3 regions of the Ensifer sp. ENS03 genome follow, and region 1 is predicted to be linked to each of the others. Evidence: riboswitches for the same ligand, from Rfam matches in the RefSeq annotation. Region 1 holds a riboswitch; each other region holds the start of a gene.

Evidence for each region. Region 1 has a riboswitch for cobalamin ahead of IB263_RS11025 (CbtB-domain containing protein). Riboswitches for the same ligand answer to the same signal wherever they lie in the genome.
Region 2: it holds a riboswitch for cobalamin, as region 1 does, so the genes downstream of both, bluB (5,6-dimethylbenzimidazole synthase) here and IB263_RS11025 (CbtB-domain containing protein) in region 1, are expected to answer to the same signal.
Region 3: it holds a riboswitch for cobalamin, as region 1 does, so the genes downstream of both, IB263_RS08505 (DUF1636 domain-containing protein) here and IB263_RS11025 (CbtB-domain containing protein) in region 1, are expected to answer to the same signal.

The regions. Positions count from the first base shown of each region.
Region 1 is NZ_JACVAV010000002.1:879,307-887,157, forward strand. It holds gene IB263_RS10985 (VOC family protein) at 1-116, opposite strand, end outside; gene IB263_RS10990 (TetR/AcrR family transcriptional regulator) at 243-863, opposite strand; gene IB263_RS10995 (crotonase/enoyl-CoA hydratase family protein) at 947-1,762, shown strand; gene IB263_RS11000 (helix-turn-helix transcriptional regulator) at 1,813-2,175, shown strand; gene IB263_RS11005 (SRPBCC family protein) at 2,172-2,738, shown strand; gene IB263_RS11010 (DUF1772 domain-containing protein) at 2,808-3,287, opposite strand; gene IB263_RS11015 (NAD(P)H-binding protein) at 3,284-4,114, opposite strand; gene IB263_RS11020 (TetR/AcrR family transcriptional regulator) at 4,219-4,911, shown strand; cobalamin riboswitch at 4,910-5,172, shown strand; gene IB263_RS11025 (CbtB-domain containing protein) at 5,213-5,389, shown strand; gene IB263_RS11030 (CbtA family protein) at 5,587-6,384, shown strand; gene IB263_RS11035 (ferric iron reductase) at 6,423-7,289, opposite strand; gene IB263_RS11040 (glucoamylase family protein) at 7,292-7,851, opposite strand, start outside.
Region 2 is NZ_JACVAV010000002.1:142,550-150,400, forward strand. It holds gene IB263_RS07325 (UDP-2,3-diacylglucosamine diphosphatase) at 1-240, opposite strand, end outside; gene IB263_RS07330 (NADP-dependent malic enzyme) at 414-2,726, shown strand; gene IB263_RS07335 (LuxR family transcriptional regulator) at 2,997-3,734, shown strand; gene IB263_RS07340 (acyl-homoserine-lactone synthase) at 3,875-4,519, shown strand; gene IB263_RS07345 (DUF2865 domain-containing protein) at 4,684-5,754, shown strand; gene bluB (5,6-dimethylbenzimidazole synthase) at 5,767-6,462, opposite strand; cobalamin riboswitch at 6,508-6,720, opposite strand; gene IB263_RS07355 (SDR family oxidoreductase) at 6,818-7,630, opposite strand; gene IB263_RS07360 (phytanoyl-CoA dioxygenase family protein) at 7,719-7,851, opposite strand, start outside.
Region 3 is NZ_JACVAV010000002.1:379,688-387,538, reverse strand. It holds gene IB263_RS08525 (TrkA C-terminal domain-containing protein) at 1-440, opposite strand, end outside; gene IB263_RS08520 (bifunctional aspartate transaminase/aspartate 4-decarboxylase) at 620-2,272, opposite strand; gene aspT (aspartate-alanine antiporter) at 2,331-4,019, opposite strand; gene IB263_RS08510 (RidA family protein) at 4,501-4,977, shown strand; cobalamin riboswitch at 5,155-5,371, shown strand; gene IB263_RS08505 (DUF1636 domain-containing protein) at 5,476-5,889, shown strand; gene IB263_RS08500 (ABC transporter ATP-binding protein) at 5,912-6,715, shown strand; gene IB263_RS08495 (ABC transporter substrate-binding protein) at 6,712-7,665, shown strand; gene IB263_RS08490 (iron ABC transporter permease) at 7,753-7,851, shown strand, end outside.

The DNA.
Region 1 (7,851 bases):
GTCAGGATCCAGCCGTGATCCATCACCACGTCGAGTTCCAGCAGGTCGCCGTAGAAGGCGCGCGCCACTTGCGGGTCCGGGGCGTAGAGGTTTGAGACGATACGCTTGACTGTCATGGAATTCTGCTCCCTTCGACGCGCCGCAACGCGGCAGCATCGACGCCTACTGGTTGTTCGGCTGATAACGATACAGCCCATACTGCCCGCCAACGGCAGCCGATTGAAAGCGGAAATCGCCTCGCTTCAGAATGAAGCCGCCGCATGTTCCGATGGCGCCTTCGGGTTTGCTCCGGCAAGCGCCACCCGCACAAGCGTCGCCGCAGCCTTGCCCGCCACCTCCATGTAGTTTGGATCCCGGTGCAGCAGCACGACCGCGAAACTGCCGTCGAGCAGCAGCAGGATCTGCTTTGCCAGCACGGCCGGCTCGGCGACACCGGCTTCGGTAAAGGTCTCGGCAATCCAGTCCTCGAACTTCTTCTTGTGGGCGGCACCGATGCGGATCGCCGGATGACCGGGCATGTTGGCAAGCTCGGCGGAGGTGCGCAGGAAGCCACAGCCCTTCCATTTCGGATGGCGCGCCGCCCGCGCCAGGTTGACGAAGATCGCCTCGACCTTGTCGGCAATGTCCCCGTCGCCCGCGTCGAACCACTTGCGGAAGAGTTTCAGATTGGGCTGGTCGCGGCCTTCGAGATAGGCGGCGATCAGCTCGTCCTTGCTGTCGAAATGATAGTAGAGCGTGCGTTTGGTCACGCCCGCGGCTTCCGCCACCGCATCGACGCTGACGGCGCGGATGCCCTCGGCATAAAACAGCTTTTCCGCCGCTGCGACGATCAGGTCCCGGGTCGATTTCTCTGCTTTCGCCATCTCTCGTGTATACCGACTAGTGAATATACATGGCATCTTCCCTCACCTAGCCTCTCCCCGTCAACACCTGCCGGAGAGCAACCATGTCGAACACCGTGCTGATGCAGATTTCCGAGGGCATCGCCCTCCTCACTCTCAACCGCCCAGAGAAACTCAACGCGCTGAACTACGAGCTGATCGACCGGCTCATGAGCCTTCTCGACCAGATCGAAGCGAACGACGCGGTCGGCGCCGTGATCATCACCGGCGCCGGCGACCGCGCCTTTTCCGCCGGCGGCGACATTCATGAGTTCTCGGAAAGCGTGGCCAAGGGCGTAAACCCGGCCGTGCGCGATTTCGTCCGTCGCGGCCAGGGCCTGACGGCCCGGCTCGAAGCCTTCCCGAAACCGGTCATCGCCGCCGTCAACGGGCTTGCCTATGGCGGCGGCTGCGAGATCACCGAAGCGGTGCATCTCGCTGTTGCCAGCGACCGGGCGCGTTTTGCCAAACCGGAAATCAAGCTCGGCATGCCGCCGACCTTCGGCGGCACCCAGCGCCTGCCGCGGCTCGCCGGCCGCAAGCGCGCTCTTGAACTGCTGCTGACAGGTGAGGATTTCTTGGCCGATCGCGCGCTGGAGCTGGGGCTCGTCAACCACGTCGTCGCTCATGAGGAACTGATGTCGGCCGCCCGTGACCTGGCAAAACGCATCATGGGCCACTCCCCGCTTGCAGTGCGCTCGATCATCACCGCCGTCACCCGCGGCCTCAACATGTCGATCGCCGAGGGGCTGCTGGTCGAAAGCGAACAGTTTGCCCAGATGGTGCCGACCGACGATCTTGCCGATGCGCTTGCCGCCTGGAAGGGGCGGCGCCTCCACGACGACCCACCGCGGCCTGGTCTCTTTTCGCGATTCTTTTAAATTCAACCGAACGGTTGACAATTAGGTCGAGCGAGAGGATATTCAACAATATGGTTGAATATCAGAACGCACATCTCGATGCCGTGTTTCACGCGCTTTCGGACCCGACGCGGCGCGCCATGCTCCAGGACCTTTCGCAGGGCGAAAGACTGGTGGGCGAGCTTGCGGCGCCGTTCTCGATCTCGCTGGCCGCGGCATCGAAGCACATCAAGGTGCTGGAAGGAGCAGGTCTGGTGCGCCGCGAAGTGAAAGGTCGCACGCATGTGTGCCGGCTCGATGCCGCGCCGATGCATGCAGGCATGGAATGGATGCGCCACTACGAAGCCTTCTGGCGCACCCGCATCGACGCACTCGAGGCGCTGCTTCTCGCCGAAGACGCCACAATCCAAACTGATCCGGAGGAAAAGCCATGACTTCGTCTGCCACAGCCTTTGCCGGCGCCGACTACGGCCGTGTCGTCGCACCGGACGCGGTGCGCATCGAGCGCCTGCTTCCCGGCCCGATCGAGCGGGTCTGGTCCTATCTGACGGAGGAAAGCAAGCGCCGGCTCTGGATGGCGTCCGGAACGATCGGATCGAAGGAAGGGGCCGAGGTCGAGCACGTCTTCCGCCATTCGGAACTGACGACGGAGGACGATCGGCCACCGCAGAAATACGCCGAGCACGCCGGCGAGGTGCGCAATTACGGCCACGTGCTCGCCTGGGAGCCGCCACGACTACTGGCCTATACCTGGAACGAAGAGACCGGCACCCCGTCGGAGGTCCGCTTCGAGCTCAGCCCCCGCGGGGACAAGGTGCTGCTCGTCGTCACCCATAAGCGCATCGCCGACCGCGCGGTCATGACCAGCTTCTCCGCCGGCTGGCACGTGCACCTCGACATTTTGCGCGCTCTGCTCGAAGGCGAAAAGCCGGCAGCCTTCTGGAGCAAGTTTGCCGACCTTGAAGCGCAATACGACGCGCGTATTCCGAAGCCCTGACGGCGGGATGGGCTTGAAGGTCAGGACGCGTGCAGGCGCCGGCAAGGATCGACTTGCCGGCGCTTTTCGTCAGGCTCGGGCGAAACCGAGAACGAAAAACGCCAGCGCGCCGATCGAGGCCCATGTGCGCACGTGGTTCCACCAGACCCAATCGGTCAGATAGCGCTCACGCCAGAGATCGGTCGCCGCCTGACCGGGGGCTGCCGCGGCGAGTGCGTCATTCATCGGCACGTTGAAGACAATGGTCACCAGCAGCACGCCAACGACATAGGCAATGCCACCGGCGGCAAGCCACCACCTGCCCTCGCCCCCCGAGATGAAGGCGACGACGACGAGCGCCAGGGCGAGCAGCGCCGTGCCCATGAAGGCGCTGAGGAAGATCGGGTTCTGGATCACGACATTGATGGCGTTCATCGCGGCGATCCCCTGCTCCGGCGGCAGCCGCGACAGGGCCTGCATGATGCAAACCGAGAAGATGAAGAACAGCCCGGCCATCAGGCCGGAACCGATCGCGGCGGCAAACGCCAGAGCGGGGATCAGCGGGATCATGCGGCAAGACTCCAAACACCAGTTGCTGCGGTTTCCCGGGCGTAATCGGCAAAGTCGCGCGGACGCCGCCCAAGCACGCGCTCGACATCGGACGTCATGCTGGAATTGCGTCCGTCGAGCACCGAGGTGAAGAGATAGCGGATGAGTTCGACATAGTCATCCGGCACGCCGTCCGCCTTGAGATGCGCTGCGAAGTCGGAAACCGGAATGGCCTGATAAGAGATCCGACGGTTGGCGGCCGCGGCGATCTCGGCGACGGCCTGGGCAAAGGTCATCAGGCGCGGGCCGGTCAAGGCATAGACCTTGCCGATATGCGCATCGTCCAGAAGGGCCTCAACCGCCACGTCGGCAATGTCGTCGCAACTGACGAAGGGCTCGGTGACCTCGTCCACCGGCAGGAAGACCGAACCACTCACCACGCCGTCGGCCAGGAAACCTTCGTCGAAATTCTCGAAGAACCAGCTGCCCCGGATGACCGTCCAGTCGGCGCCGGAGGCCTGCAGCGCACGCTCGGAGGCTTCCGCCTCGTCCTCGCCGCGGCCCGACAGGAGCACCAACCGTTTGATGCCGGAGCGAACGGCAAGGCTCGAAAACTTGGCGATGACGTCGGCGGCGCCCGGCACCGCCAGATCGGGCTGGTAGCAGACATAGATGCGATCGACATTTTCAAGGGCGGGCGTCCAGGTCGCCTCATCCGTCCAATCGAAGGAAGGCGACGCCGAACGGGCGCCGATGCGGACCGCTATGCCCCGCTCCCGAAGGCGATCGGCCACCCGCCGCCCCGTCTTGCCGGTACCGCCCAAAACCAGTGTGACTTTCTGAGACATCGTTTCCTCCTGAGGTTCCACCAACAAACATGAGCATCTCTCACATTTGCAAATGTGATAAATCCTCGTATTTTAGGAGTCAAGTCAAAATGTGAGCATTACTCATGATTCCCGATGCAAGTCCCGCCACGCTTCCCGCTGACGACGAGCCTGCGCTGCGCCGGACGCCGAGCCAGAAGCGCAGCCGCGAGCGCGTCGAGCAGATCCTTGCCTGCGCGACGGCGCTCATCCAGGAGAAGGGCAGCGACGCCATGCGCATGAGCGAAGTCGCTGAAAAGGCGGGGATTTCGATCGGCTCGCTGTATCAGTACTTTCCCGACAAGGCGGCAATCGTGCGCACGCTGGCCGAGCGCTACAATGCGGTCTGCAACGAGTGCATCGCGGCCGAACTGGCCAAGGTCACGTCGATAGCCGAACTGCGCGACGCCTTCTCGCTGCTGTTCGACATCTACTACGACATGTTCCTCGCCGAGCCGGTCATGCGCGACATCTGGTCGGCGATGCAGGCCGACAAGGCGCTGCGCGAGATCGATCTTGCGCAAAGCCGCGCCGGCGGAAAGCTGCTTGCCGATGTCTGGGCCCGGCTTGTGCCGGAGACACCGCGCGAAGAGATCGACAGCGCCGCCTTCCTGATCATGCATCTCGGCGACTGCACCATGCGACTTGCAGTCTCGGTCGACCGGGCCGAGGGTGACCAGATCGTCGAAGCCTACAAACGCATGACCATCAAGGATTTTGTCGCGGATGGACCGCGCGGCGGCGCGCACTCAATTGACAACTCCATGACACAATCCTAATCATCTGGGATCGATTGGTTCCCGGGACGCGAACGTGTTTCGGGAGTAAACGGGAATGTGACGGATGGACCCAAGCTGGGCATTCAAATCACGGCCGACCCCGCGACTGTAGAGCGACGTCGATCCACCGTTCCGGAGCGATCCGGAAGAAGCCACTGGCAAGACCGCGAGAGGGCGGCCGAGCTGGGAAGGCGAGGCAGATCGAGGGCATCGAGCCCAACGCCGTGAGCCAGGAAACCTGCCACTCGATACGGGCATAGGGCCCAACCGGGAATTTCCCGATGCCATCACGGAGGTTGTCATGGCTACGTCTACCATTTCGAGCACCCCGCTCTCCCTCAGCGATCGTCTGACCGCTGGCGTCATCGCGCTCTTCATCGGCGCATTCCTCGTCTTTGGCGCCGGCCTTGCCAACTCGGCAGTGCTGCACGACACGGCGCACGACACCCGCCACTCCTACGGCTTCCCCTGCCACTGACCGATGCGCCGGAACGTGAACAACGTTCCGCATCGAACAATCTGCGGACCTGAACGCATCCGGCCCGAGCCGGATGGAGGCCTGCGCGCATCCCGGTTTTTCCGGCGCGCGAAGGCCATCCGCAGCATAGGGAAAATGGGAAGGCTCAAGGACCACGCCACAGGGCGTGGCTTTTGTCGTTATCGAGGGATTTCAAGATGATTGTCAGAACGCTTCTGGCCGCGATCGTGGCTGGATTGATTGCCGGTGTCTTCATGACCGGCGCCCAGGAACTGCGCGTCACACCGCTGATCCTGCATGCAGAAGAATTCGAAGGCGAGGCACCGGCCGCTACCGAACAGCCCGCCGCCCAGCCGGGTGCGGCACAGCCGGCCGCAGAAAACCACGACCAGCATTCGTCGCTCAAAGCCGTGTCGCCGTTCGGCGCTTTCCTCGACGCTTTGTCGCCGATCACCCCGGCCTATGCCCATGAGGGCGAGCATGAGGAAGGCGGCATCATGTTCGGCATGAGCCGCTTCTCCGGCACGCTGATGGCGAACCTCGTCACAGGTTCCGGCTTCGGTCTGCTGCTCGCCGGCGTCAGCCTGGTGATCGGCTACCCGATCACGCTCAGGAACGGCGCGCTGTGGGGCGCCTGCGGCTGGCTTGCCGTGCACATGCTGCCGGCGATCGGTCTGCCGCCGGAACTGCCGGGCTTTCCGGCAGCCGAACTCGGCGACCGCCAGACCTGGTGGCTGGTGACAGTGGCGCTCTCCGCCGTCGGCCTCTATCTCGTCGTCCTGCGCGAGGAGATCGTCTCCAAGGTCGCAGGCCTGGTGCTGATCGCAGCACCCCATGTCTACGGTGCGCCGCAGCCGCTCGATATCACCAGCAACGTTCCGGCCGTGCTCGGCGCCGAGTTTGCGGTTGCCGCACTCGCCACCACGCTTGCCTTCTGGATCGTGCTCGGCGTCGTCTCCGGCTTCATCAACGAGCGCTTCGTCAAGGCACAGTGATCACTGATCACAGATCGTCAGCAAAGCGACGGCGGGGTTCAGGTCCCGCCGTTTTGCATGAGATGCGCCGCCAGCCGCGCGCGGCGATCTTCCGGCTCCAGCAGCACGCAAGTGTCGCAGAAGCTGCCCCCTTCCGTCTTGAAGTAGAGACAGCAGCCGCAACGGATCCGATACTGGCGCGACAGCTGAGCGCCGCTTGCCGGATCGAGAGCCGCGATCTGCTCGTAGCAGAGCTCCTCTGAGTAGAGCCGCGAACCCGGTCGTTTGACGATCGCCAGCGCCTCGGCCATGCCGCGCGCCTCGTCGCCGATCGCGCGGCCGATTTCCAGGAACGCGCCGGCCAGGGCATCGGCCGCGACCCGCCATTGCGCCCCGCTCGACAGCCCTGCTCGCGCTTTCAGAACCGCAACGACGGGTGCCAGATGGGCGATGAAGCCCTGTTCGAATGCGCTGGCGCCTTCGCCACCCTGGCGCTCCTTGGCCGGCGGATGCAGGCGAAAATGATAGCGCTTGCCCGCGATTTCGACGCCACGGTGAAGCCGCGTCCAATCCTCGAAACGAATGCCGGCCACCTCCGCCTGCAACCCGGCGCCGAGATGGAACGCGCCAAGGACCACGCTCAGCTGGCGGCTATAGAAGGCGATCAGATGCGCCGCCCGGATCCGGTCGGTCATGCCGACCCCGAAGAAATCCTGATAGGCGAGCCCCGCCTCAAGGCCAGCGCTGCCCGCAGCCCAGAAGTCGCCCGGCGCGCTGAAATCACTGGCCGCCGGCCCGAGCGAGACGGCAGCCTCGGGAAACTGGGTACGCAGATGGTCGGCGACGGCCAGCGCCTGCGGCGCAAACGCCGCGGTCTCCGCTGTCGGCCGATGGTCGTTCAAGCGCATGCCGTCTCCGTCGTCCATTCTCATCCTCTGGCGCGGGATGCGGGCGGATTACCACACGCGCCTTCCCCCTCCTGCAGCCAGCCACCGTCGAAGCCCGCCCGTTCAAGGCCGAGGCGGATCGCCGGCATGCTGCGCATCAGCGCCCAGCTAAGGCCGCTTTGCCAGTTCTCGATCATCATGACAACGAGGCCCTGGTCAAGACCGACGACCCGCGCATCGATCCAGCCCTCCGGGCCTGCGCCGGCGGCCAGGCTCGGGTTGAAGCCGCCGGGAAAGCGCCCTTCGCTCAGAAGTCCCGGATAACTGTCTGCCATATGCACGAGGGAGGCCTGCGCCGCGTCCGGCTCGAACGGCAGGCAGGCGAGCGGCGCCCAGGGCACGAGCGTGCCGTCATCAAGGCCGTAGGGTGCGCCGCGGTTCACATAGCCGAAAAGCCGCTGCTGGCGCCCATCCGCAAGCCGCAGCCGGCCGCGCGGCGCATGGCAGGCGCTCAGGCCCCACAGGTCCTCGCCATATCCGGCGAAACCGCCGGGATTGGAGCGCGCATGGTCCCGCTGCAAGGCGATGGCGCGTCGGGTAT
Region 2 (7,851 bases), 740 kb from region 1:
CTTGCGCGCCTTGCGCAGGAGCTTTTGCACCACGTCGTTGCAGTTCTGCGGCCAGTACCAGCTGCGCTTCAGCCGCCATCCGTCGACGATGTCGCCGACCAGAACGATCGTTTCCGCTTCATGATGCCGCAGGAAGTCGAGCAGGTAGTCGGTCTTGGCGGCCTTCGAGCCGAGATGGACGTCCGAGATGAACAACGTCCTGAGCTTTCGTGCGGAGTTGTCTTGCTGCGCCGCCATCATGCGAGCCTCGTCTTCAGGTTATGCTTTCTGCCTTCGTGAAACCAGACTCGTGTTTCAGGAAGATGACATCAACATTGCGTCACCGGTCCCCCCGCTGAAATCAGCACTGCAAAACTGTACCTCGCTTCGAATTCATGCCAAAAGGCACGACCACGAATGAGGAATGTGAGAGCATGAATACGGGCGACAAGACGAAATCCCATACCGGTCCGGCCAGCGGCGACATCGACCAGCAGGCCCTTTTCTTCCACCGTTACCCACGCCCGGGAAAGCTCGAAATCCAGCCCACCAAGCCGCTTGGCAACCAGCGCGACCTGGCTCTTGCCTATTCGCCAGGGGTTGCAGCCCCCTGTATCGCCATTCGTGACAATCCGGAAACAGCCGCCGATTACACAGCGCGCGCCAACCTGGTCGCGGTCATCTCCAACGGCACGGCCGTCCTCGGTCTCGGCAATATCGGTCCGCTGGCTTCCAAGCCCGTCATGGAGGGCAAGGCCGTCCTCTTCAAGAAGTTTGCCGGCATCGACGTCTTCGACATCGAAATCGACGCGTCGAGCATCGAGCGCATGGTCGACGTAATCTCGGCGCTCGAGCCGACCTTCGGCGGCATCAACCTTGAAGACATCAAGGCGCCCGAATGTTTCGAGGTGGAGCGGCGCCTGCGTGAAAAGATGCAGATCCCGGTCTTCCACGACGACCAGCACGGAACCGCGATCATCGTCGCCGCCGCCATCCTCAACGGCCTCGAACTCGCCGGCAAGGACATCGCGACCGCCAAGATCGTCACCTCGGGCGCAGGTGCCGCCGCACTCGCCTGTCTCAACCTTCTCGTGACGCTCGGCGCCAAGCGCGAAAACATCTGGGTCCATGACCTCGAAGGCCTCGTCTACAAGGGCCGCGAGGTGCTGATGGACGAATGGAAGTCCGTCTACGAGCAGGATAGCAGCAACCGCGTGCTTGCCGACAGCATCGGCGGCGCTGACGTCTTCCTCGGCCTTTCGGCCGCCGGCGTCCTGAAGCCGGAACTGCTGGCGCAGATGGCCGAAAAGCCGCTGATCATGGCGCTCGCCAATCCGACGCCGGAAATCATGCCGGAAGCCGCCCGCCAAGCCCGTCCGGACGCGATGATCTGCACCGGCCGCTCGGACTTCCCGAACCAGGTCAACAACGTTCTCTGCTTCCCGCATATCTTCCGCGGCGCGCTCGACTGCGGCGCAAGCACGATCAACGAAGAAATGAAGATGGCGGCCGTACGCGCCATCGCCGGTCTTGCCCGCGAAGAGCCTTCCGATGTTGCCGCCCGCGCCTATTCCGGCGAGACCCCGGTCTTCGGCCCGGACTACCTGATCCCCTCGCCGTTCGATCAGCGCCTTATCCTGCGCATCGCGCCGGCGGTTGCGAAGGCAGCCGAGGAAAGCGGCGTCGCCACCCGTCCGATCCAGGACTATGACGCCTATCTCGACAAGCTGAACCGCTTCGTCTTCCGCTCGGGCTTCATCATGAAGCCGGTCTTTGCCGCCGCCAAGAACGCCCAGAAGAACCGGGTTATCTTTGCCGAAGGCGAAGACGAACGCGTGCTGCGCGCCGCCCAGGTGTTGCTCGAAGAAGGCACGGCCCGCCCGATCCTGATCGGCCGTCCGCAGATCATCGAGACGCGCCTGCGTCGCTATGGCCTGCGCATCCGTCCGGATGTCGATTTCGAGGTGGTCAACCCCGAAGGCGATCCGCGCTACCGCGACTATGTCGAGGACTATTTTGCCCTCGTCGGCCGTCTCGGCGTCATCCCGGAAGCCGCGCGCACGATCGTGCGCACCAACACGACCGTCATCGGCGCGCTCTCGGTCAAGCGCGGCGAAGCCGATGCTTTGATCTGCGGCGTCGAAGGACGCTACAGCAAGCACCTGCGCGACGTATCGCAGATCATCGGCAAGCGCGACGGCGTGCTCGATTTCTCGGCCTTGAGCCTGCTGATCTCGCAGCGCGGCGCAACTTTCTTCACCGACACCTATGTGAGCTACTGCCCGAGCGCCGAAGAGATCGCCCAGACGACGGTCATGGCGGCACAGGAAATCCGCCGCTTCGGCATCACCCCACGCGCCGCCCTCGTCTCGCATTCGAACTTCGGTTCGCGCGATTCGGAGAGCGCCACCAAGATGCGCACGGCGCTGCAGCTCGTGCGGGAACTCGCGCCCGATCTCGAGGTCGACGGCGAAATGCACGGCGATGCGGCGATCTCGGAAGCGTTGCGCCAGCGCGTCATGCCGGACAGCAGCCTGTCGAGCGAAGCCAACCTGCTGGTCTTCCCCAATCTCGATGCCGCCAACATCACGCTCGGTGTCGTCAAGACCATGACCGACAGCCTGCATGTCGGCCCGATCCTGCTCGGCTCGGCGCTTCCCGCCCATATCCTGTCGCCGTCCGTCACCTCACGCGGCGTCGTCAACATGGCGGCTCTGGCGGTGGTCGAAGCCAGCCATCCGGGTTGAGATGGCAACGCGGAGATCGCCACCGGTCTTCGCTGCATTCGGGCGCCATGCCGGCGCCGGCAAAACCGTATCCGGATGTCGCGCCTGCTTCAGGCGCGGCATCGCTGGTTTTGCAGATCACCCGCGAATCAGCCCCTGTCACGCGGCCGATCGACGACTACAATCAAGGCGTGCGCAATTGGTCTTATACACCAATCGGGAAAGTTTGCGCTGGACAAAAGGTGAACCTCTAACCATGCTGGGGCCTCGGACGAGATTCGGTGTTGTGGCATGACTGAGCAGCAGGCTGTCCTCGACATGCTGGAAATCCTGGAATGTGGCGGCTGCGTCGAGCCCGCTCATTTCTTCACATTGATGCGTCGAACCTTCCGCATTGCCCATCTTCTCTATCTCGAAGCGGAGCCCTATGCGGACGAGCTCAAGGTTTGCCGGCTGCATCACACCTTCGGCGCCTACGCTGCCGAGATCTACCATGCCCGCAGCCTTCACCGGATCGATCCGATCCTGAAGCTGGCGCTTGGCGGCGTGCGGCCGGTGGAATGGACGATGGCGCGGCATCGCTTCCCGGAATGCGAACCGTTGTTCCAGGCAGCCCAGGAAATCGGCATATCCACTGAGGGCGTCGCCTTGCCATTGCCCTCGCCCGCCGGGCGCATGGCGTTGCTCGCAATCAACGTCAACATGACAGCCGGCGAATGGACGACCTATCGCCGCCATCACCTGCGCGATTTCCAGCTGGCCGCCAATCTCTTCCATGCCGCCATGCTGGAGCACGGCGCCATGGCCGGCAGCATTTCGACCCGAGAGATGCGGTTGACCGGCCGCGAGACCGAGGTCCTGACCTGGGCCGCCGCCGGCAAGAGCTATTGGGAAATCGCCACGATCCTCGGCATTTCCGAGCGCACCGTGCGCTTCTTCATGACCAATGCGCGACGCAAGCTGAATGTCGTTTCCAACACTCAGGCTGTGGCACAGGCCGTACGACACGCTCTGATACCCTCCGTTTGACACCCGACAATACGCCTCCACCGAAACCCCTCGAAATCTAGTGGCAAATATCGCGCATTTGAACTGTCGCTAGCGACAGTTACGCAACCGCCGCGAGCCTGACAGCATCGCCCCATCCCCAAACTCGGATGGAGAAAACGATGATCAGGATCCTGAACGGAAAGACCCGCGCACAACACCCGGCGGCCGTCGACGACATGTTCCGGTTGCGCAAGCGCGTCTTCCACGACTTCCTGAAATGGGACGTGCAGACCGAAGGCGACTGGGAAATCGACAACTACGACCAGGCAAACCCGCTCTACGTCCTGTCCTATGCGCCCGATACCGGCCGGCTGCGCGGCGCGCTTCGCCTCCTGCCGACACTCGGCCCAAACATGCTGGACGATACCTTCCCGATCCTGCTCGGCGATAATCCGGAAATCCGCAGCGCTTCGGTCTGGGAATCCAGCCGCTTCTGCATCGAGCCCGAGATCTCGCAGGACCGCGCCTCGAACCAGGTGACGGTCGCGGCCGCCGAACTGATGTGCGGCGTCGGCGAGCTGGGCCTTGCTTCCGGCATCAGCCACATCGTCACGGTGACGGATGTGTTCCTGGAGCGCATGTTCCGGCGCATGGGATGCCCGGGCGAGCGTATCGCCGAACCGCATCGCATCGGCTCCGTTTTCGCGGTTGCCGTCGCTTGGGAAGTAACGCCGGATCTGCTCACGCGGATGAAGGCGGTCGCTGCCATCGAAGGTACCGTGCTCGAACGTCCGATGTCGCTGGAAACCGCCCGCGCCGCCTAAGCGCGTCAGTCGATCTGCGCTGTTAACGCAAACCGTCGCTTGTCGTTGCACGATCACCGACAAGCTCTATGATGGAGGCGAAACAGGAATGCCGCTGGCAGCAACCCGCAGAAGGTCGGCGCCGACCTGGCAACAGGAAGAGACTTTCGCCCGTGTTCACGCGCATGAAACACGTCGCTGCGGCCCTTGTGCCTCTGGTTCTGATCGGTGCCGGTCCGTCACTGGCATCGACGGCCTGCGACCGACTGAACGCGCGGCTCGCGCAACTGCCTGACTACGTCGCCAGCAATGCCGATGCGCGCGACTACGCAAGCGCGATCTCGCGGCAGAATATCGAGCTGCGGCGGGCAAAGAACGACCGCCGCCGCGCGGGTTGCAGTGGCGGCAACGCCATTGGCTTCGACGGCGGCGACCCCGACACTTGCTACGGCCTCAACAGCCTGATCGCCGAGATGGAAGACAATCTGCGCATGCTGAAGTCCGAGCGCGAGCAGATCGTCGCCGGCGGCAGCGACGACAGCCGGCGCCGCATCCTTGCCGCGCTGGAGATCAACGGTTGCTATGGCGACCGCGAGGAGTTCGCAAGCGTGGAACCGGACGTGCCGGAAAGCCACCGCAACATCGTTGCCGACCTGCCGCCGGAAGACGCCTACGGCCCGATGCTCGGCCGAGGCGAAGACGGCTACGCGCCGCAGGAGCGCTACTATAGCGGCACGCTCAGAACCATGTGCGTGCGCACCTGCGACGGCGCCTTTTTCCCGGTTTCTTCAGATGCGACGCCGGCCGATTTCCCGCGCGACGAGCAGGCCTGTCGGGCGCGCTGCCCGGGGGCTGAGACCGAGCTCTATTTTCACGACCTCAACACGGAAGAGAGCGACAAGATGGTCTCGGCCGTGACCGGCCGTCCCTATACCGAAATGCCCAACGCCTTTGCCTATCGCACCCGCGCTGTCGGAAAACCCGGCCAGTGCGGCTGCCAGATACCCCAGACCGCCTCGACCACACCGAAGGCAAACGGAACGAAGATCGGTGACGACCAGTCGTCGATCATCGTCATCGAGACCAAGAAGCCGGAAGCGGCGAGCAATACCGCCAAGGCGCCGGCCGAAGAGCGGCCTTACGATCCGTCGAAGAACAAGGTTCGCGTCGTCGGCCCGACCTACCTGCCGCAGGAAGAAACCGCCATCGACCTCAAGCATCCGAAGGGACCGGCCTATCAGCCGGTCCAGAATTGATCGGACGAGGCCTTACGCCTTCTCCTTGCTGCGTCCCCATCCGTCTTCGAAAACCAGCTCGTCGAGCGGCAGGCGCTGGCGCCAGCCCTTCACGGCGAGTTCCGGCTGCTGATAGAGGCGATCGACATAGCCGAGGCAGAGCCAGGCAACGATCTCGATATGATCTGGGATGCCGAGAATCGCCTTGATCTCGGCCTCGTGGAAAATGCTCACCCAGCCGACGCCCACCCCTTCGGCCCGCGCCGCAAGCCAGAGGTTTTGCACGGCGCAGACGGTGGAATAGACGTCCATCTGCGGATTGTGGGTGCGCCCGAGTACGACGGCACCGCCGCGCGTGCGGTCGCAGGTGACACAGATGCTGAGCGGCGCCTTGCGGATGCCTTCCAGCTTCAGCGCACGGTACTTGGCCTGTTGTTCCGCCTCGAACATCAGCGCGGCCTCGTCATTGGCGCGGCGAAACGCATGCCAGACGCGCTCACGCGTTTCTTCCGCCCGCACCAGCACGAAGTTCCACGGCTGCATGAAGCCCACGGACGGGGCGCTGTGCGCAGCGGCCAGCAGGCGCAAGATCAGATCATCCGGCAATGGCGCGGGCAGGAATTCATCGCGCACGTCGCGACGTGTCTCGATGGCACGGTAGACGGCCTCCCGCTCTGGCAACGAAAAGGCGCCGGCAGCCGCAAGGCCGCCCTTCGGTTCAGTCAGCATCGTTCGATCCCCAACAATGCGAAAACCTCCCGCCGTCCACGCGGGGTTCGGTCTATCTCGCCAGGCCGGTCTTCTGACTTCGGTTCAACCGATCACCTCGCCTTCCCAGATCGCTTGAAGATCCAGTGGCAAAACCTTGAATCAATTCAAGGCTCTCTTAGAGGCGATCGTCCCCGTCACAGCGTTGGGCACGTTCCGGAATGACACCGGATTCCCGATTCTCCCGCTTTCGCGGGCACCTGACGACGGCACTAAGTGCACAGCCGTTTGAGAAAGACAAGCGGCGCCAACCCGGCCGGGACATGGCACGCCACTTTCCGCCGGCTACTGTCGAGCTTAGTCGTTTACCTCCACCTCAAAGCGGAGCGACCGGATGTGGCGAACCGTCATAGGCGCCCCAGACCGACTGATCGAAGCAAATCACCGATCCGGTCATCAGCCCGGACTCGGCCGACGACAGATAGGCGCAGGCCCGCGCCACTTCGGCCGGATCGACGAGCCGACCGAAAGGCTGGCCGGCCGCCGCCTTTTCGAGCCAATCGGCCGCCGCGCCATGAAACTCGCGCTGGATGCGGTCTTCGCCTTCGGACGCCATCCAGCCGATATTCAGCCCGTTGACGCGAATGCGGTTGCGAAGAAGCGCATAAGCCGTGTTTTTGGTCAGCGTTTCGAGGGCGCCTTTCGACGAACAATAGGCGGCAATGAACGGCTGGCCGGCCATCGCCGACATAGAGCCGATGTTGACGATCGTGCCCTCGGTCTTCTCCCGCCGCATGATCTTCACCGCCTCCTGCATCAGGAAGAACGGCGCGCGCACATTGATCGCGAACATGCGGTCGAAGAGTTCGGGCGTGGTGTCGAGGATCGTGCCACGGTCGGTGATAGCTGCGGCGTTGACCAGCGCATCGACCCGGCCGAATTCCGCGTCGCAAGCGGCGACCACCTTGCGGGCGTCCTCTACTTTTTCAAGATCGGCCTCGACATAGACAACTTTCGCACCGCTTGACTTGCCGATCTGCTCGGCCTTCGCCCGCCCCTTGGCGGCGTTGCGGCCGCAGATGACGATGCCTTCAGCGCCGCGCTCGGCGAAAAGGCCAGCAATCGTCGCGCCCAGTCCCTGCGTACCACCGGTGACGATGGCGATCTTGCCTTGCAATTGTCCACTCATCGAATTCCTCCCTCGGAAATGATCGTTTGAAACGGCTGCGGCTCCCGGCTAAAACACACCGGGAGCCTGTCAAATTGTAACTCGCTCGTCAGCTCAGCTTGCGCTTCGCCTGCGCCTCCAGCACCGAGAGAAACTCTTGTTCGCCCGTCCCCGCAGTGAGCGCCTCGCGCATCAACTGCGCCTGCGTCTTCGGCGCCAACCCGCCGAGTGGCGGATCCCGG
Region 3 (7,851 bases), 500 kb from region 1:
GGTGCCGTCTTGCGGAAGGTGTCGATCGCGACGCCGACGGTCGCCGATTCCGTCGCGCCGCCGGCGAGCACCCCGGCTGCCGTTCCAAGATCGAAGCCGAAGAGCATCGAGAGCACGATCGCAACGGCAAGCGCGACGACGCAGAGCGTGACGGTAACGGCGATCTGCGGCAGCGCGTCGGCGTTGAGGCTCTGGAAGAATTGCGGGCCGGTGCGGTAGCCGATGGCAAAGAGGAAGAGCAGGAAGAACGCCTGCTTGACGTCGTTGGAGAGCACAGCACCGGTCTGGCCGATCAGCACGCCCGCCAGCAGGCAGCCGGTGACGGCGCCGATGGTGACGCCGAAGATGGTGATCTTGCCGACCGCGTAGCCGATGCCGAGCGCGAGGAACAGGGCAAGCTCCGGATGCGCCCGCAGGATGCTGAACAGGTGGTCGATCACGCGGCGGTTCCTCCCGGTGCCAAGCCGAAGAAAGCCGCTTCAGCTGGATGATGCGCTGGTCGCTGAGCCGGCGGAAAGAAAGTCGCCAGCCGGAGATGCGGGGATGCTTGTCGGCCGAAGGAAACACTGGCCAGGCGTTGGGGAAGGGCGGTCAGCATGGCTGCCGGCCGCCCGATCGGCTAGCTGATCTTCAGGCCTTTGGCGGCCTGGTAGGTCTGGACGTAACCGCGCGCCACCGAGCGCACGGCGCGGCCGATCTGCGAATAGGCTTCGTCATTGAGGTTGGCGAAGGAGACGCGTGCCGACCAACTGGGCGCATCGAAACCCGAGCCGTTGAGCAGCACGATGCCGTGGTCCTCGGCAAGCCGGAAGGGAATGTCGAGCGGGTGGATGTTGTCCTTCACCCAGGTGACGACATCCTCGCCGACATATTTGCGCAGCCAGAACTCGAAGTCGATGATGCCGTAATAGTGGTCGAAATAGATGCCCGGATTGGACTCGACGCCCATGCCCTCGATCAGGTTCCAGAAGCGCTTGGTGCAGATGGCGATGCAGGCCTTCTGGTAAGCCTTCTCGACGTCCATCAGCTCGACCAGGCCGAAGAGCGTCATCATCACCTGCTGGGGCAGCGACAGGCCGGCGGTGTGGTTCAGCGCCACGTCGCGGCTGTCGGCGACGATGCGGTCGATGAACTTCACCTCGCGCGGCTTCGGCGTCATCGCCTTGTAGCGTTTTTCGAGGAGCTTCTGGATCGGTTCGCCATGGGCCTTGATCTTCTCGTCGAAGATGTTGTCCTCGGCGACGGCGATGACGCCGAGGCGCCAGCCGGTGCAGCCGAAGTACTTCGAATAGGAGTAGACGCCGATCGTGTTGCGCGGCAGATGCCCAAGCAGCGACTGGAAGCCCGGAACGAAGGTGCCGTAGACGTCGTCCGTCAGCACGATCAGGTCGGGGCGCTTCTTGTTGACGAGGTCGACAAGGCGCTTGATCGAATCCGGATCCATCGCCACGGCGGACGGGTTGCCGGGGTTGACCAGGAACAACGCCTTCACCTTGGGGTTCTCCAGCGCCTTGATGTCTTCGTCGGTGAACTGGAACCGGTCCTCCTGCTCGGCGCTGACGTTGATGGTCTTGAGATCGTAGTCCTCCAGCTCCGGCATTTCGAGATAGGGCGTGAAGATCGGCGTTCCGAGCGCGATCGTGTCGCCGGCGTTAAGCAGGCGGGCGTTCTTCAGTGCCTTGAAGATGTAGCACATGGCGGCGGTGCCGCCTTCGACCGGGTAAAGGTCGAACTTTGCCTTCGGTCGGTGGCCGGCGCACATCGCCCACATCAGGTATTCGTGGGTGATGATCTCGTTGTGGTGCAGCGCCCGATCGGGAACCGGATAGTTGTCGCCGATGATCGAGTCCGTGAGCTCGTGCACGAAGGCGTCCGCATCGAAGCGGAAGGTGGTGATGGCGTAGTTGACGGCGTCGGAAAGCGTCTTTGCCGGCGGGATGCCTTCATCCTCTTCGTCCCAGTCAGCCGTGTTTTGCAGCAGCTTCTTCGTCCACTTTTCGAACCGCGCGTGGGCGCCGTCCTTCGGCGGCATGCCGGCCACGCCGGCCTTCGGGTCGTAATAGGCGCGCTTGGCTTCCGTCAGCGCAAACTGGCCGAGCAGGAAGAAGGCTTCGCGAGCGCGTGTCGCCGTCCAGTTCGGGTTGCCGCGGCCGGCATTGAGGAAAGCCTTGGCGGATTTCTGTGAGCTCGACTTGGCGAGCTTGATCAGTTCGTCCTTGATTTCGAACGGGCTGAGATCGGAAAGGCTGTCGTAGAAATTTCTGTCCAACATGGTCCACACTCCCTGTGATCTATGCATTTTGAACGATGGTCGGCTTCGCCCGTTCGCCTCAGGCGAGCATGATGACGATGACGAGGCCGAAGATGGTCAGCAGCGTGTTTCCGATGGCGTAGGGCATGCCGTAGCCGAGCGCCGGCACCTTGCTCTTGGCCGCCTCCTGGATCATGCCGAGCGCTGCCGTCGTCGTTCGCACACCGGCGCAGGCGCCAAACAGGATCGCCGGGTGGAACTTGAAGACATAGTGGCCGAGGAGCACCGAGGCGATCATCGGGATCGATGTGGCGACCACGCCCCAGATGAACAGCGAAATGCCGACCTCCTGCAGGCCTGCGACAAAGCCCGGGCCGGCGCCGATCCCGACGACGGCGATGAAGATGTTGAGGCCGAGCGTGTTCATCAGCCACAGCGCCGGTGACGGGATGCGGCCGAAGGCGGGGTAGGTGGTGCGCAGCCAGCCGAGCACGAGGCCCGCCAGAAGCGCGCCGCCGGAGGTCGAAAGGCCGATCGGGATGCCGCCGATCGTGATCGTCAGCGCACCGATCATCGCGCCGATGAAAAGCCCCCAGCCGAGAAAGGCGATGTCGGTCGTCTCGACAGGCCGGTCGGCAAAGCCGAGCGCCTTGATCGCCGCTTCGACATGGCGTTTCGCGCCACCGATGGTGACGATGTCGCCGCGCTCGACCGTCGTCCCGGGCAGCACCGGGATCTCAACCAGCGAGCGGATGATCTTGCGAGCATAGACGCCGCGCGCCCAATCCATGGTGCTGACTTCCGCCAGCGTCTTGCCGGCGAGCGCCTTGCTGGTCACGTAGACATCGAGGACTTCGGCTTCCGCGTTGAGCAGCTCCTTGTCCTCGACCTCGAGCAGCTTGTTGTCGAGGTTTTCGACGAGCAGCGAACGCCGGCCCGAAAAGGCGACGACGTCGCCCGGCTGCAGCACGGTGTTGCCATCGGCCTCGATGATCTGGTCGCCGCGCCGCAGGCGCTCGACGAAGACGCGGATCCCGGGAAGGATGTCCTTGACCGGTTTTCCGGTGAGCCCGCTTGCCGCGTCGACGCGATAGGCCCGGAGGCCGAAGTCGTGATAGGCGCGGGTAATGCCGGGCTCGCTGCTTTCGCTGCCACCGCCGAGCTTGGCCTCGTATTCGCGGCAGGCCGCCGGAAGGTCGATGCCAAGAAGCTTGGGACCGAGCTGGGCGAGGATGATCGCCGAGCCGATCGTGCCCCAGATATAGGTCACCGCATAGGCGATCGGGATCTGGTCGGCAAAGGTCTTGGCCTGCTCCGGCGTCAGCCCGAGCGAATTGATCTGGTCGGTCGCAACCCCGATTGCAGCCGAGATCGTCTGCGAGCCGGCATACATGCCGGCGCCATAGCCGAGCGGCAGCCCGGCAATCAGCGCGCAGAGATAGGGAACGACGAGGCACAGCACCAGCACGGAGAGCGCAAAGGCGATCTGTTTCGGTCCATCGGTGCTCAAGCCCCGCACGAATTGCGGCCCGACGCCGTAGCCGACGGCGAAGAGGAAAATCAAAAACAGGGTGGATTTCAGGTCGCCGGAAACCTGGATACCCAGCTGTCCGATGAGAACGCCCGCAAGCAGCGTGGCGGTGACATTTCCAAGGTTGAACCCCGCGACCTTGATCGGACCGATGAGGAAGCCGATGCCGAGGGCGAGGAAGACGGCGACAGGCGGATAGGTCCGAAGCGTGTCGACGAAGAAATCAATGGGATTCACTGATGCTATTCCCTTCTGAAAGTTGAGTTGCCGTCACTTCATTTCGGGATCTGCGCGGCTAAGTTGAGCTTGTTTCCGAGGCTTGTCGATGCCCAATCTTAATCCCGGCAATTGTCGCTTCGGTCGTCGAAATTCTCAACGGGCATAGGGTTACGTGAGCGTAACGTATGTTACATTTCAGCGTTTTTACTTGGGGTTGGGGATCGAGGCCGCCACGATGTGTCGGTCGCATTCGATCGCAAGACCGCGGCACTGGCCCGGATCGCGATGGCACTTCAACTCTGGTGTTGTAATTCGTAACGTTATCTCCCAACGTGAGGCATGAGGCGTTTTCTCTTGGTTATGCTTGGAAAAGTTGCTGGGCACGGAACGGCGCGTCTTGCTGCTTGCGATAGGGGCGGCAGAATTTCGAGGGCTTGAGAAAAAGGCGGTGTCGTCTCCGCAAGGCGGCCGGTTCGTAAGGTGACGAGGAGGGGAAGCAATGATGGACGAGGTTATCCGAAGGCTCGGCGCACTTGGCGTTCAGCTCCCGACGCCGCCGAGGCCGCTCGGCGCCTATCGCGCGGTGATCGAGGCGGGTGAGATGCTTCATGTTTCGATGCAGGGGCCATTGCTGGACGGGCGCTTCGTGCATACGGGGCTGCTCGGGCGCGATGTGACCATCGACGAGGGGCGCAAGGCCGCAGAGTTGGCAGTGCTCAACGCGCTGGCGCAGATCCATGAGCATCTCGGCCGTTTCGAGCGTATTCGCCAGATCGTCCGGCTGGAGGGACATGTCGCCTGCACTGAGGATTTCCTGGAGCACCCGAAGGTCCTCGACGGTGCTTCCGAGCTTCTGGCGGCCGCCTTTGGCGAAAGGGCTGGCCATGTTCGCTCCGTCTGCGGCGTGCGCAACCTGCCGGGCAACGCCTCTGTCGCGGTGACGCTGACGGCCGAACTCTTGCCGCCGGAGTTCTGAGGTAGCACGGCACGTGTTTTAGCGTGGTCGCTATCGCGGGCGTCGGATTGTGTCCGGCGCCCAATTTTCGGCTTGCGTTACGTAATGTTATTTAATAACAAATCTCGCATGACGAAACGCCGCATGTTGATAGATCCCTCCCGCCTGTGTCGTGCGGTTGTCTCATCTGCCGATTCATGCGAGGAAGGCGTTGATGGTGCTGCGTCCGCGACAATGCGGAAGCGGCTGAAAAGGGAACACGGAACGGACGACCCTGATGGGGCCGAGACCGTGGCTGCCCCCGCAACTGTGAGCGGAAAGCGCATTCACACCATGTCACTGGTCGAAGACCGGGAAGACGTGGATGCGCCACGACCCGCGAGCCAGGAGACCTGCCATCGAACCGATCAACCACAACGGACGGGGTGTTCCGATGGAAAAGAACTGGCTTTCATACGACGGTTTTCCGTCCTCTTGCCGTTTCGCCATCTCTTGCCGTCAGTCCGGCGGAGGGCAGGAATGGCTGAGCCGAATTTCCGACAGCACAAGATAACGGTCTGCACCGATTGCCGCTTCACCGGCGGCCCATGCGTGCCCGGTGCCGAGCTGATCAAGCGGCTCAACCTGAGCATCGCAGCGCTCGGCGCACCGCTCGATCGCGACTTCTCGATCGCCGGAACGGTCTGCATGGCGGCCTGCACGCGGCCCTGCACCATCGCCTTCCAGGCAACGGGGAAGGCGACCTATCTCTTCGGCGACGTCTCGCCGGAAGAGGACATCGACGATCTCGTGCGCTTTGCCACAACCTATGCCGAGCGTGGCGATGGCATGACGCGGGCGGCGGAACGGCCGCGCGGGCTGAAAGGCAAGACGCTTGCCCGCATTCCCGCGGCGATGCTCGTCTCCGAAGATCTTGGCGGGCACTTCCAATGAGGTCGCGCAGAGGAACGAACCCATGAGCTGCAACGCAACGGGTGCAGCCCTCACGGTCGAGGGCCTTCGCTGGGGGCCGCGTTCGGGCCTGACGCTGGTCAACGACATCGGCTTTGCGATCGCGGCCGGCAGCCGGCTTGCGATCCTCGGGCCGAATGGCGCCGGCAAGACCTCGCTTCTGCGCTGCCTCTACCGGGCGGTGCAGCCGAACGCCGGCCGTGTTTCGGTCGATGGCGTCGATCTCTGGTCGATCTCAGCGCGCGAGGCGGCAAGGACAATCGCCGTCGTCTTGCAGGAGATGCCCGGCGATTTTCCCTTCAGCGTGCGCGACGTCGTGATGATGGGACGCATTCCGCGGCGGGAGGGCCTGAGCGGCTGGAACGATTTCGACCGCGAGCGGGTGCAGCATGCGCTCGCGCATCTCGATCTCGCCCATCTTGCCGGTCGCCAGTTCTCGACGCTTTCGGGCGGTGAGAAGCAGCGGGTGCTGATCGCCCGCGCGCTGGCGCAGGAACCGCGCATCATCATCCTCGACGAGCCGACGAACCATCTCGACATCCGCCACCAGCTCGAAATCCTCGAGCTCTTGCAGACGCTGAAGCTGACAATCGTCTCGACGCTGCACGACATCAACCTCGCCGCCGAGTTTGCGACAGATGTCGCGATCTTGACCGCCGGGCGGCTGACGGCCTTCGGCCCGCCCGAAGAGGTGCTTAGCCCCGGCGAGCTTTCGGCCGCCTTCGGCGTCACCGCCACCGTTCACAATGCCGCTGCCGGCGGCGCCCGCTTTTCCTTTTCACTTCCTCGACAGGGATCGATTTCATGAAGATCAATATTGCCCCATTTTCCCTTCTTTTCGTGCTTGCCGCCGCCACGCCGGCGCTCGCCTATCCGGTCACCGTCAAGAGCTGCAACCGCGAGGTGACCTTCGACGCGGCGCCGAAGCGCGCGATCGCCAACGACGTCAACCTGGTGGAGATGATGCTGGCGCTGAGGCTCCAGGACCGCATGGTCGGCTATACCGGCGTTTCCGGCTGGAAGACGCTGGACGAGAAGCTGCGCGAAGGCGTCAAGGAACTGCCGGAGCTTTCGGAGAAATATCCGACCAAGGAAGTGCTGCTCAACGCCGATGCCGATTTCCTCTTTGCCGGCTGGAACTACGGCATGAAGGTCGGCGGCGAGGTCACGCCCGAGACATTGGCGCCCTTCAAGATCGGCGTCTACGAGCTGACCGAATCCTGCATCCACGTGATGGCCAAGCAGAAGCCTGATATGAACGACATGTTCGTCGATCTTCTCAATCTCGGCCGCATCTTCGGCGTCGAGGATCGCGCCGAGACGCTGGTTGACGGCTATCGCCGCCAGCTTGCCGAAATCACCAAGGCGACCGCCGGCAAGGCTAACCCGACGCGGGTCTTCGTCTATGATTCCGGCGAAGAGAAGCCGTTTACTTCCGGCCGCTTCGGCATTCCGACGGCGATGATCGAGGCCGCCGGCGGCGCCAACATCATGGACGACGTGGAAAAGAGCTGGGTGGAAATCTCCTGGGAACCGGTGATCGAGCGCAACCCGGAAGTGGTGGTCATCGTCAACTACGGCGAGGTGAAGGCCGAGGACAAGATCGCCTTCATGAAGAACAATGCGGCCTTCAAGAATGTCGATGCCGTCAAGAACGATCGCTTCGTCGTGCTCGATTATGTCGAGGCGACGCCAGGCCCGCGCAACATCGACGCCATTGCCAGGCTTGCCAAGGCCTTTCAGGGCGAGGGCCTGTAAGCGATGCTGGCTGAGGATGCGTCGCCTGGTTCCGTCGCCGTTTCACGCCTAGCGCCGGCACGGGCGCTGAAGGCGGGTGCCGGTCTCATGGCGGCGCTTTTGCTGCTGGCCTTGACCGTCACGGCCGGCGTATCGCTCGGCTCGGCGCCGATTCCGGTTGCGACCGTCTGGTCGATCATCGCCAGC